Regions from separate parts of the Streptomyces sp. NPDC096079 genome, predicted to be linked through region 1. Evidence: riboswitches for the same ligand, from Rfam matches in the RefSeq annotation. Region 1 holds a riboswitch; the other holds the start of a gene.

Region 1 (5,637 bases):
GGATGTCGGCGGCCAGCGTCTCCCTGACCGGCTTGCCGTTGTCCCAGGTCTCGGCGACCGCGAGCGCCTCCAGGTTGCGCTCCATGCGGTCCGCGATGCGCAGCAGCACGCCCGCCCGCTCCGCCGGTGCCGTCCGCCCCCACGCCGGGGCCGCCGCGTGCGCCGCGTCCAGGGCGCGCTCCACGTCCTCGGCGGTGCCCCGCGCGACCTCCGTGAAGGGGCGGCCGTCGACCGGACTGGGGTTCTCGAAGTAGCGGCCGGCCGCCGGGGCGACGTACTCGCCGCCGATCCAGTGGTCGTAGCGGGCCTGGTACGACATGAGCGCGCCCTCGGTACCGGGTGCGGCGTAACGGGTCATCGGCGTGGCCTCCCTGGAGCGCGCCGGCCGTCCCTGGCCGGCGCTCACGCCCGAGTGTGGCGAGCCGTACGTTGCAAGTCCGTTGCACCGGAGGACAGTTCCGCCTCCAGGGTGTCCAGCCTCGCCCGTACCGGAGGAAGCCGGGCCGCCGGCACCGCCGCGCACAGCGCCCGCCACACCACCACGTCGTCCTCGCCCCACGCGCTGTACGCCCAGTCCGCGAGCAGCCCCGGGTCGGCACGGTCCACGAGCGCCGCCCGGAGCCGGTCCGCGAGCCGCTCCCGCAGCCGTACGACCCCGGGCGCCGCCGACGCCGGCAGCAGCGGGCCCGTGTATTCCCCGGCCGCAGCCGCGACGGCCCCCGAGGCGAGCCGCCGCTCGACCGTCGCGAAGTCCGCGTCCACCAACCCGGCGAGCCGGTACGGCCGCGACCGCAGCACGTCCGGCCCCAGCAGCGCCCGAAGCCGCGACAGCTCCGCGCGCAGCGTCACCGGGGTCACGGACTCGTCCTCGTACAGAAGGGTGAGGAGCTCGTCGCCTCCCACCCCGTCCGGGCGGTGCGCGAGGACCACCAGGATCTCGCTGTGACGGCGGCTCAGCCGCAGCCTCCGCCCGCCCACCGACAGCACCGCCTCGTCCCGGCCCAGCGCCGACAGCCTCAGACGCCCCGGTTCCGGGGCGGGACCGAGCAGGGCCAGCTGCGACTCGGCCGCCCGCGCCACCGCCTGCACGAAGCCGAGGCTGTGCGGGTGCGCGAGCCGCTCCCCGCCCGTGATGTCCACGGCGCCGAGCAGCCGCCCGCTGCGCGGATCGTGCACCGGAGCCGCGGCGCACGTCCACGCCCGCACCGAACGCCGGAAGTGCTCCGCCGAGACCACCTGCACCGGACGGTCGACCGCCAGGGCGGTGCCCGGCGCGTTCGTACCCGCCGCCGCTTCCGACCAGCGGGCCCCGGCCACGAAGTTCATCGCCCGCGCCTTGCGCAGGGTGCCCGGGTGGCCCTCGACCCAGAGCATCCGCCCGGCGGCGTCGCACACCGCGAGGAGGTGCTCCCCGTCCGTGGCGTACGCGCCCATCAGCTCCCGGATCACCGGCATCGCCGGGGCGAGGGCATGAGCCTCCCGGTACGAGGCGAGCTCGCCCCCGTCCAGTTCCACCCGCGCCGCCCCGTCGGGGCTCACGCGCGCGCGTACCGACCTGCGCCAGGACGCGGCCACCAGCGGCCGGGCCGCCGTGCCCGGATCGACGTCCCAACCCGGATCCCAGGCGCGTGCCCGCCCCGTTCCCGGCTCCCCGGCCATCACCCACGCATCGCTCAACTCGGCCTCCTCGTCGAGGTCGTCCCGGCCCGTCGCGCCCATGGTGGTGCGCCCGGCCGCGGCCGACAAGCTCCCGCGCGCCCCGGCATATGCACCCTGTCCGGGACCGCACCCCGACCCCTCACGTACAGTGGGGCCCGGGCCGTGACTGGCGCTTGAGGTGGATCACCACCGGGGAGCGGCCCGGCGGAGCGCGCCCGACGGCGCGACCGTGACGCTGCCGTGCGCCTGGGCGAGAAACCAGTCAGAGACGACGCCCAGGAGTTGCCATGTCCACCAGCACCGCCACCCTCATGGACGGCACCGCCCTCGCCCGCCGCACGGTCGAGGAGACCGCCGCCCGCGCCGCCGAGGTCACCCGCCGCACCGGCGTCACGCCGTGCCTCGCGACCGTCCTGGTCGGCGCGGACCCGGCTTCCGTCACGTACGTGAAGATGAAGCAGAACCGCTGCGCGAAGGCCGGAATCCGCTCCCGGCACGTCGAGCTGCCCGCCGAGACGACGACCGAGGAACTCGTCGCCGCCATCACCGCCCTGTCCGAGGACCCCGAGGTCCACGGCATCCTCCTCCAGCACCCGGTCGGCCCGCACATCGACGAGCGCGCCGCCTTCGAGGCCATCGCCCCCGAGAAGGACGTCGACGGCGTCACCATGGCCTCCTTCGCCGCCATGGGCTTCGGACTGCCCGGCTTCGTCTCCTGCACGCCCGGCGGCATCATGCGCCTCCTCGACGCGTACGACGTCGAACTCAGCGGCAAGCGCGCCGTCGTCGTCGGCCGCAGCGCCATCCTGGGCAAGCCCGCCGGACTGCTGCTCCTCGGCCGCGACGCCACCGTCACCTACTGCCACTCCCGCACCAAGGACCTCTCCTCGGTCGTCCGCGAGGCCGACGTCCTCGTCGCCGCCGTCGGCAAGCCGAACTTCATCAAGGGCGAGGACATCAAGCCGGGCGCCGTCGTCATCGACGCCGGCTACAACCCGGGCAACGTCGGCGACGTCGACTTCGCCTCGGCCGCCGAGCGCGCCTCCCTCATCACCCCGGTCCCCGGCGGCGTCGGCCCGATGACCATCGCCGTGCTCCTGGCCCAGACGGTCGAGGGCGCGGAGCGCCAGCTCGGCCTGTAGGCGGCTGTGACCGGGCGGGGCGGCGGCGACGCGGAGGGGACCGTTACGGGGTGGCGACCGTGGACGGGGAGGGCCGTGACGGGGGAGTGGCTGTGACCGGCGGCGCCGTGACGGGCCGGCTGCTGTGAGGGGCGGCGACCCTGATGGGGGGAGCGGCCGTGACGGGCGGCGCCGTGACGGGCCGGCGGCTGTGAGGGGCGGCGACCGTGATGGGGGAGCGGCCGTGACGGGACGGCGTCCGTGACGGGCGAGCCGTCGCGGCGGGGGCGCGTGCGGTCCGCGATGGTCACGATTCCGTACCTGCCGCGCCCGGCGGCCGGTGAAGGCTGGCCCCGCCGCCGTCGAACGGCGAACCTGGTCCCTGTGCCCCACCCGTCCACCGACACCCCGCCACCCGAGCCCGGCCGTCCGGGCGCGTCCGACACGCCCGGCGCACCCGACGCGACTGGGCGGCCCGGTCCCGCCGCGCCCGGTCCGGACGGGACCCGCGCCGACGAGCCCCTCGTCGCCGGTGCCGAATCGGCCTGGTCCGCCGCCCGCTTCGTGCGGCTCGGCGCGGCACGGCCCGGACCGGCGGCGCGGCGCGCACGCTGGTTCGGCGTGCCGCTGGTGCCGCTGCTCACGGCCGCGCTGGTGGCGGGCGCCTTCCTGAGCGTCCGGGGCGGCCCGGACGGCGTCGGACTCGCCGACGGGCACCCGGGCGGGGACCCGATCGGCGCGCCGTCCGCCGTCGACGAACGCGGTGCGGCCCCGGCCGAGCCCACCCGGACAGCAGACGGGGCAACGGCCGACACGCCCGGCGCGGCGACGCCCACACACACCGCGGGCACGGACGGCCCGCCGACGCGCCCTGCGCCGGAGGACCGTGCGCGGACGCCGCGGGCCGGCACGTCACCCACGCCCCTCCGGTCCGGGAAGACCGCCCCCGGGCCGGTCGCCACGCCGTCGACAGGCGCCACGCCCACCGGACGCCCGAGCGGCGACCGGCGCCCCGGGCACGCCGTCTCCTTCGAGGCGCTCCGCGTCGGCGAGTGCTTCGACATCGACCGCGACGCGCCGGGCACCGCCCTCCGGCGGCGCTGCGACACGCCGCACCACGCCGAACTGATCGCCCGTCCCCGCCTGGTCGGCACCTTCGCCACCGACCAGGCGGTACGGGAGGCGGCCACGCTGCTCTGCCGCGAGCCGCTCCGCCGGAAGGCCGCCCGGCAACCGCTCGGCACGCGCTGGAAGACCTTCGTCCAGTACCCGTACCGGACGAGTCACCTCCTCGGCGCGGACACCGTCGCCTGCAGCCTGGCGGCCACGTCCGGCCGGCTCACCGGCCGACTCCAGTAGCGTTCGGCCGGCTCCAGGGGCACCCGGCGGCTCCGCTGCCCAACGGCCTGACGGCAGCCTCCGGCACGCTCACTCACCCGCTCCCGCCGCTCCCGCCGCGAACGCCGTCGCCAGGGCCGCCGCCGGGTCGCGTTCCGCCGGGCCGGCCGGCGACCAGCGCGCCCCCGCCTTGAGGTACGGCCACCAGCGACCGTCCTCACCGAGCCGCAGCTGCGCCTCCGCACCCACGACCGTCCACCGCGCGCCGCCGGCACGTCGCAACACCGGCCGCTCGTCCTCCGCCCAGGCCTCGGCGAGCCGCATCCCGGCCCGGTCGAGCGCCCCCGCGTCCGGCGTCCACTCCTCGTCCAGTACGGCGAGGGCCGCGGCGCCCCCGAACCGCCACGCGCGCGTGGCCAGCTCCAGCTCCGCCCGCGACCTGCCCGAACCGGACGCGAGCCGCGCGGCGATCCAGGGCACGGGAGCGCCCGCGGCGAGCCTGACCGCGTCCTGGGCGACCGTGAGACCACCCCCGGCCGGCCCTGCCTGCTCGCCGAGCAGCCGGTGCGCCCGTGCCGCCGCGTCCGCCGCGAGGAACTCGAGGGCCGCCGGGTCGACGCCCGGCTCCGGAGGGGTGTCGGTGTCCAGGGACGGCGTCCGGCCCGGGGCGTCCGGGACGACCGGGGGGGCGGGCAGCGGCGGCACGAGGAACCCGGCGGCGAACGCCTCCTCCGCCGACACGCCCGGCATGCCACCGACCTCCTGGACCCCGGCGCCCGCCTCCCCGTCCTCTCCGTTGTGCGCGGACGGCGCGGCGGCCCGTGCGGCACTGCGCGACTGCAACTCCTCCAGGAGGGTGCGCTCGCCACGCCCTCGCATCAGGAGGAGGACGAAGGGGTCCTCGTCGAGGAGGCGGGCGACCTGGTAGCAGAGCGCCGCCGTGTGCGGACAGTGGTCCCAGGCCTCGCAGGCGCATTCCGGGTCGAGGTCCCCGATGCCCGGCAGCAGGTCGAGCCCGGCGGCCGCCGCGTCCTCCACGAGGTGCGGCGGCATCTCGCGTTCGAGGAGCGCCGCGATGTGCCCCGCGCTGTCCACGGCGAGGTCGAGGAGGCGGTCCCACTGTTCCTCGGAGAACTCCCGTACGAGCACGTCACCCCGGTACGCCGTGCCGTCACGGTCCTTGACCAGCGCGGTGATCCGGCCGGGGCGCACCGACACGGCGCCCACCGCCCCCGCGCGCGCGTGCCGACGTCCCGCCTTGAGCTGCTGCCCGTCGAGCGCCGAGTCCTCCAGGGCCTTGAGCCACGCCCGTCCCCACCACGTGCGGGTGAACCCTCCGTGCGCGGGCGGCAGTGCGTCGAACGTCCGCTCGTCGTCACCGTGACCGTGACCGTGACTCTGTCCGTATCCGCTCATCGTCCGTCTCCCCGCAGTCGCACCAGCTCCGCCAGTTCGGCGTCGGTCAGTTCGGTCAGTTCCGGCGGGGCGTCCCCGCCGGCACCGAGGACGGTGTCCGCCA
Region 2 (5,637 bases), on a different contig from region 1:
CGCCGACTTGCTCATCTTGATCGTCGGGTCCTGGAGGTCGAAGATCTTCGCCGTCTCCTTGAGGATGTACGGCTTGGGGATCGTGAACGTGTCGCCGAAGCGGCCGTTGAAGCGCTCCGCGAGGTCGCGGGTCAGCTCGATGTGCTGGCGCTGGTCCTCGCCGACCGGGACCTCGTGGGCCTGGTAGAGCAGGATGTCCGCGACCTGGAGGATCGGGTACGTGAAGAGGCCGACGGTCGCGTTGCCGGCGCCCTGCTTGGCGGACTTGTCCTTGAACTGGGTCATGCGGGAGGCCTCGCCGAAGCCGGTGAGGCAGTTCATGACCCAGCCGAGCTGGGCGTGCTCGGGGACGTGGCTCTGGATGAACAGGGTGCAGCGCTCGGGGTCGAGACCGGCGGCGAGCAGCTGGGCCGCGGCGAGCCGGGTGTTGGCGCGCAGCTCGGCGGGGTCCTGCGGGACCGTGATCGCGTGCAGGTCGACGACCATGTAGAAGGCGTCGTGCGTCTCCTGCAGGGCGACCCACTGGCGGACGGCGCCGAGGTAGTTGCCGAGGTGGAACGAGCCTGCGGTGGGCTGGATTCCGGAGAGCACACGGGGACTGTCAGAGGCCATGCACATCATTCTCTCAGGTGTGGGAACCGATCCCCGACTGCCGGTGTATCAAGAGTGTGAGGACGCGGGAGGGGGGCCTGGTCGAGGACGAGGCCGCGGTGATCGCCCGTGTGCGCGCCGGAGAGCCGGAGGCGTACGCGGAGTTGGTCCGCGCGCACACGGCGGTGGCGCTGAGAGCGGCGGTGGCGTGCGGCGCGGGCGCGGAGGCCGAGGACGTGGTGCAGCAGGCCTTCTTCAAGGCGTACCGGTCGTTGGGGCGTTTCCAGGAGGGCGCGGCGTTCCGGCCGTGGCTGCTGCGGATCGTCGCCAATGAGACCAGGAACACAGTGCGGTCGGCGGGTCGGCAGCGTGCCGTGGCCGGCCGGGAGGCGGATCTGCTCGGGGGCGAGCCGCGGATACCGGAGTCGGCGGACCCGGCGGTGGCGGCCGAGGAGCGGGAGCGGAGCCGGCGCTTGTGGGAGGCCCTGGACGGGCTCGCCGAGGACCATCGGCAGGTGGTGATCCACCGGTACCTCCTGGAGCTGGACGAGTCGGAGACGGCCCAGGCGCTGGGCTGGCCGAAGGGGACGGTGAAGTCCCGGCTGAGCCGGGCGCTGAGGAAGCTGGGCTTGGTGCTGGGGGCGGAGGAGCCGGAGGGAGGTGAGGGGCGTGAATGAGGAGCGGCGGCTGCCGGAGGAGCTGCGCGAGCTGGGGCGGCGGCTGCGGGTGCCGGACGTGGACGGCGAGACGATGGCCGAGCGGGTGCTCGCCCAGCTCCTCGCCGAGCGGGTGCCGACGCCGGTGGCCGAGCCCGCGCCGCGCCGGGTCCGGTGGTGGCTGCGGGAGCGGTGGCGGGCGCTGGTGGCGGCACTGACCGGGGTGCTGATCGTGCTGGTGCTCACGCCTCCGGTGCGGGCGGCGGTGGCGGAGTGGTTCGGCTTCGGCGGGGTCTCCGTGCGGTACGACCCCGAGGGCGGCCGGGTGCGGCCGGGCGGTGCGGTGCCGGGGTGCCCGGACCCGGTGGGCGTGGCGGAGGCCGGGCGGCGCGCGGGCTTCGTGCCATGGATACCCGCCGCGCTCGGGGTGCCCGACGCGGTCGCGGTGACGGGGGCGGCGGAGCGGGGCCGGGCGGTGATCAGCCTGTGCTGGCGCGACGGGGAGCGGACGGTGCGACTCGACGAGTTCCCGGCGCGGCTCGATCTGGGCTTCGTCAAGCAGGTGCCGGTGCAGCCGGAGGGGGTGGCGCTGCCGGACGGGACGCCGGGGTACTGGTTCGCCCGCCCGCACCGGCTGACGTTCCCGCTGGAGACGCGGGACGGCGCGGTGTGGACGCACGCGGTGCGCCCGGCGGGCCCCACGCTCCTGTGGACCAGGAGCGCGGGGGCCCTGACCCTCCGCCTGGAGGGCATACCGGACCGGACGGAGGCCGTGCGCGTGGCGGGGACGACGGGCGGGCCGGGCTGAGCGACCGCCGGGCCGGGTGCGGCCGCCGGGCCGGGTGCGGCCGCCGGGCCGGGTGCGGCCGGCGGGCCCGGCGACCGTGGGTGCCGGGGCGGCGCCACGGGGACGGCGGCCGCCGGGCCGGGGTGTGGGGTTCGTCAGATCGGGAGGCCCGGGGCCGGGAAGGCCGCCATCAGTTCGGCGACCTCGGCGCGGACCGTGCGGAGGGTGTCCTCGTCGCCCGCGCCGGCGGCGGTGACGGCGCGGTCGATCCACTCGGCGACCTGGTCCATGTGGTCCGCGGTGAGGCCGCGGGAGGTCAGGGAGGGGGTGCCGATGCGGATGCCGGAGGGGTCGAAGGGCTTCCGGGGGTCGTAGGGGACGGTGTTGTAGTTGACGACGATCCCGGCCCGGTCGAGGGCCTTCGCGGCGATCTTGCCCGGGACCTGCTTGGGGGTGAGGTCGATGAGGATCAGATGGTTGTCGGTGCCGCCGGAGACGAGGTCGAAGCCGCGGGCGAGGAGCGCCTCGGCGAGGGCCTTGGCGTTGGCGACGACGGCGTGGGCGTAGTCGCGGAAGGAGGGCTGGGAGGCCTCGCGGAGGGCGACGGCGATGGCGGCGGTGGTCTGGTTGTGCGGGCCGCCCTGGAGGCCGGGGAAGACGGCCTTGTCGAGGGCCTTGGCGTGCTCCTCGCGGGACATGAGCATGGCGCCGCGGGGGCCGCGGAGGGTCTTGTGGGTGGTCGTGGAGATCACGTCCACGTGCCCGACCGGGGACGGGTGGGCACCGCCGGCGATGAGGCCGGCGATGTGGGCGACGTCGGCGACGAGGACGGCGCCGGACTCGCGGGCGATCTCGCCGAAGGCGGCGAAGTCGATGGTGCGGGGCAGCGCGGTGCCGCCGCAGAAGATGATCTTCGGGCGCTCCTTGAGGGCGAGCTCACGCACCTGGTCGAAGTCGATCAGACCCCCGCCTTCGGAGATCGGAGCCTGGCGGACGCCGTACTGGACGCCGCGGAACCAGCTGCCGGTGGCGGAGACGCCCCAGCCGTGGGTGAGGTGGCCGCCCATCGGCAGCGCCATGCCCATGACGGTGTCGCCGGGCTGGGCGAAGGCGAGGTAGACGGCGAGGTTGGCCGGGGAGCCGGAGTAGGGCTGGACGTTGGCGTGGTCGACGCCGAAGAGGGCCTTGGCGCGCTCGACGGCGAGGGTCTCGACCTGGTCGATGTTCTGCTGGCCCTCGTAGTAGCGGCGGCCGGGGTAGCCCTCGCTGTACTTGTTCTGGAGGACGGTGCCGGAGGCTTCGAGCACGGCGGCGGAGACGTAGTTCTCGCTGGGGATGAGGCGCAGGGTCTCGGCCTGGAGCCGCTCCTCGGCGCCGACGAGGGCGGCGAGCTCGGGGTCGGCGGCGGCGAGCGCGGGGTGCTGCTGCGGGGTCATGGTGATGTCCTCCGGGCGTTCGGCGGAACGGTCCCGGGGCTGAGGTGCGCACGGGACCGGGGGCCCGTGATGCCCAGGCGAGCGGCACCTCGTGTGGTGGAGCGCGCGCGGCTCCCCCGGGGTCGTTTCCCCGTACGCCAGTCGCCGCGCGTGTTTCCAGCGTAGCGGGCGCGCCGTCGCCGAGGTTTCCCTGTCCGGCATCCGAGCGACGATAAGAAAGGGGCCACAGCCACCCCCCGGGCCGCAGGACGAACGGAGATCCCGTGTCGAGGACAGAAGACGCCATCGCTTCCGCGGACGCGCACAGCGCGCACAACTACCACCCCCTTCCGGTCGTCGTCGCCTCGGCGGACGGCGCGTGGATGACCGATGTCGAGGGTCGCCGCTACCTCGACATGCTCGCCGGGTACTCGGCGCTCAACTTCGGGCACGGCAACCGGCGTCTGATCGACGCGGCGAAGGCGCAGCTGGAGCGGGTGACGCTGACCTCGCGCGCCTTCCACCACGACCGGTTCGCCGAGTTCTGTACGCGGCTCGCGGAGCTGTGCGGGAAGGAGGCGGTGCTGCCGATGAACACGGGGGCGGAGGCGGTCGAGACGGCCGTGAAGACCGCCCGGAAGTGGGGGTACGAGGTGAAGGGCGTGCCGGACGGGCACGCGAAGATCGTGGTCGCGGCGAACAACTTCCACGGCCGGACGACGACGATCGTGAGCTTCTCGACGGACCACGAGGCGCGGGACCACTTCGGGCCGTACACGCCGGGGTTCGAGATCGTGCCGTACGGGGACCTGACGGCGCTGGAGGCGGCGGTCACCGAGAACACGGTGGCGGTGCTGCTGGAGCCGATCCAGGGCGAGGCGGGGGTCCTGGTCCCGCCGGCCGGCTATCTGGCGGGGGTGCGGGAGCTGACCCGCCGGCGGAACGTGCTGTTCATGGCGGACGAGATCCAGTCGGGTCTGGGCCGGACGGGGCGGACGTTCGCGTGCGAGCACGAGGGTGTGGTGCCGGACGTGTACATCCTGGGGAAGGCGCTGGGCGGCGGGGTGGTGCCGGTGTCGGCGGTGGTGGCCGACCGCGCGGTGCTCGGGGTGTTCCGGCCGGGTGAGCACGGGTCGACGTTCGGCGGGAACCCGCTGGCCTGCGCGGTGGCCCTGGAGGTGATCGCGATGCTGCGGACGGGCGAGTTCCAGGAGCGGGCGGCGGAGCTGGGCGAGCACCTGCACGCGGAGCTGGGGCTCCTGGTGGGCGGCGGCGCGGTGGAGGCGGTGCGCGGGCGCGGCCTGTGGGCGGGCGTCGACATCGCGCCCGCGAAGGGGTCGGGGCGGCAGATCTCGGAGCGTCTGATGGAGCGGGGTGTCCTGGTGAAGGACACGCACGGTTCGACGATCCGGATCGCTCCGCCGCTGGTCATCTCGAAGGAGGACCTGGACTGGGGTCTGGAGCAGTTGAGGGGTGTCCTGTCGGAGTGACGGGATCCGGTTCGGGCGGGCGGTGAGCGGGAGGAGCGGGGGCAACTCGGCTCATTGACACGGCTCTTGGTCTAGGCCAATGATGCCGCCATGCCGAGACTCCGTCTGCGTCACGCCCTGCGTGCCGCGCTCGCCGCCCTCGTCCCGCTCGCGCTGCTCGGCGCGGTCGCCGGACCCGCGCACGCCGCCCCGGCGGCCTGGCCCGAGCCCGTCCCGGTGGTCTCCCGCGTCGAGACCACCGACCCGGTCGTCTTCGTCACCATCGACGACGGCTGGTACCACGACCCGGCCACGGCGCGGCTGCTGCTCGACCGCCGGGTGCCCGCCTCGCTGTTCCTGCTCCCCGGCGCCTACTCGTACGACTCCGGCTACTTCCACACCCTGCTCGACCAGGGCCGCTCCCGCATCGAGAACCACACCGTCGACCACCCCGACCTGACCACCCTCGACGCCGCCGGCCAACGGGCGCAGGTGTGCGGGGCCCGCGACCTGCACCTCGCACAGTTCGGCGACGGGCCCCGGCTGCTGCGCCCGCCGTACGGCTCGTACGACGCGACCACCCGGACCACCGCCCGCGCCTGCGGGGCGAAGGCGCTGGTGACCTGGACGTACGACCTCACGACCTGGGGCCAGTGGACCCCGCCGACCCCGGCGCTCAAGGCCGGCGACATCATCCTGCTGCACTTCAACGAGACGGT

The links. A riboswitch is a leader RNA that binds a small molecule or an ion and turns the genes downstream of it on or off. The one in region 1 is predicted to bind ZMP and ZTP.
Region 2: linked by a shared signal. The riboswitch ahead of glyA (serine hydroxymethyltransferase) and the one ahead of ABTY59_RS14500 (bifunctional 5,10-methylenetetrahydrofolate dehydrogenase/5,10-methenyltetrahydrofolate cyclohydrolase) in region 1 are both predicted to bind ZMP and ZTP.

The regions. Positions count from the first base shown of each region.
Region 1 covers NZ_JBEOST010000006.1:54,112-59,748, forward strand. The annotation lists gene exaC (acetaldehyde dehydrogenase ExaC) at 1-358, opposite strand, end outside; gene ABTY59_RS14495 (GAF domain-containing protein) at 403-1,677, opposite strand; ZMP/ZTP riboswitch at 1,812-1,918, shown strand; gene ABTY59_RS14500 (bifunctional 5,10-methylenetetrahydrofolate dehydrogenase/5,10-methenyltetrahydrofolate cyclohydrolase) at 1,947-2,801, shown strand; gene ABTY59_RS14505 (hypothetical protein) at 3,165-4,139, shown strand; gene ABTY59_RS14510 (SWIM zinc finger family protein) at 4,209-5,534, opposite strand; gene ABTY59_RS14515 (SCO1167/SCO6262 family helicase) at 5,531-5,637, opposite strand, start outside.
Region 2 covers NZ_JBEOST010000001.1:407,940-413,576, forward strand. The annotation lists gene trpS (tryptophan--tRNA ligase) at 1-612, opposite strand, end outside; gene ABTY59_RS01930 (RNA polymerase sigma factor) at 669-1,268, shown strand; gene ABTY59_RS01935 (hypothetical protein) at 1,261-2,055, shown strand; gene glyA (serine hydroxymethyltransferase) at 2,190-3,470, opposite strand; ZMP/ZTP riboswitch at 3,535-3,625, opposite strand; gene rocD (ornithine--oxo-acid transaminase) at 3,734-4,939, shown strand; gene ABTY59_RS01950 (polysaccharide deacetylase family protein) at 5,030-5,637, shown strand, end outside.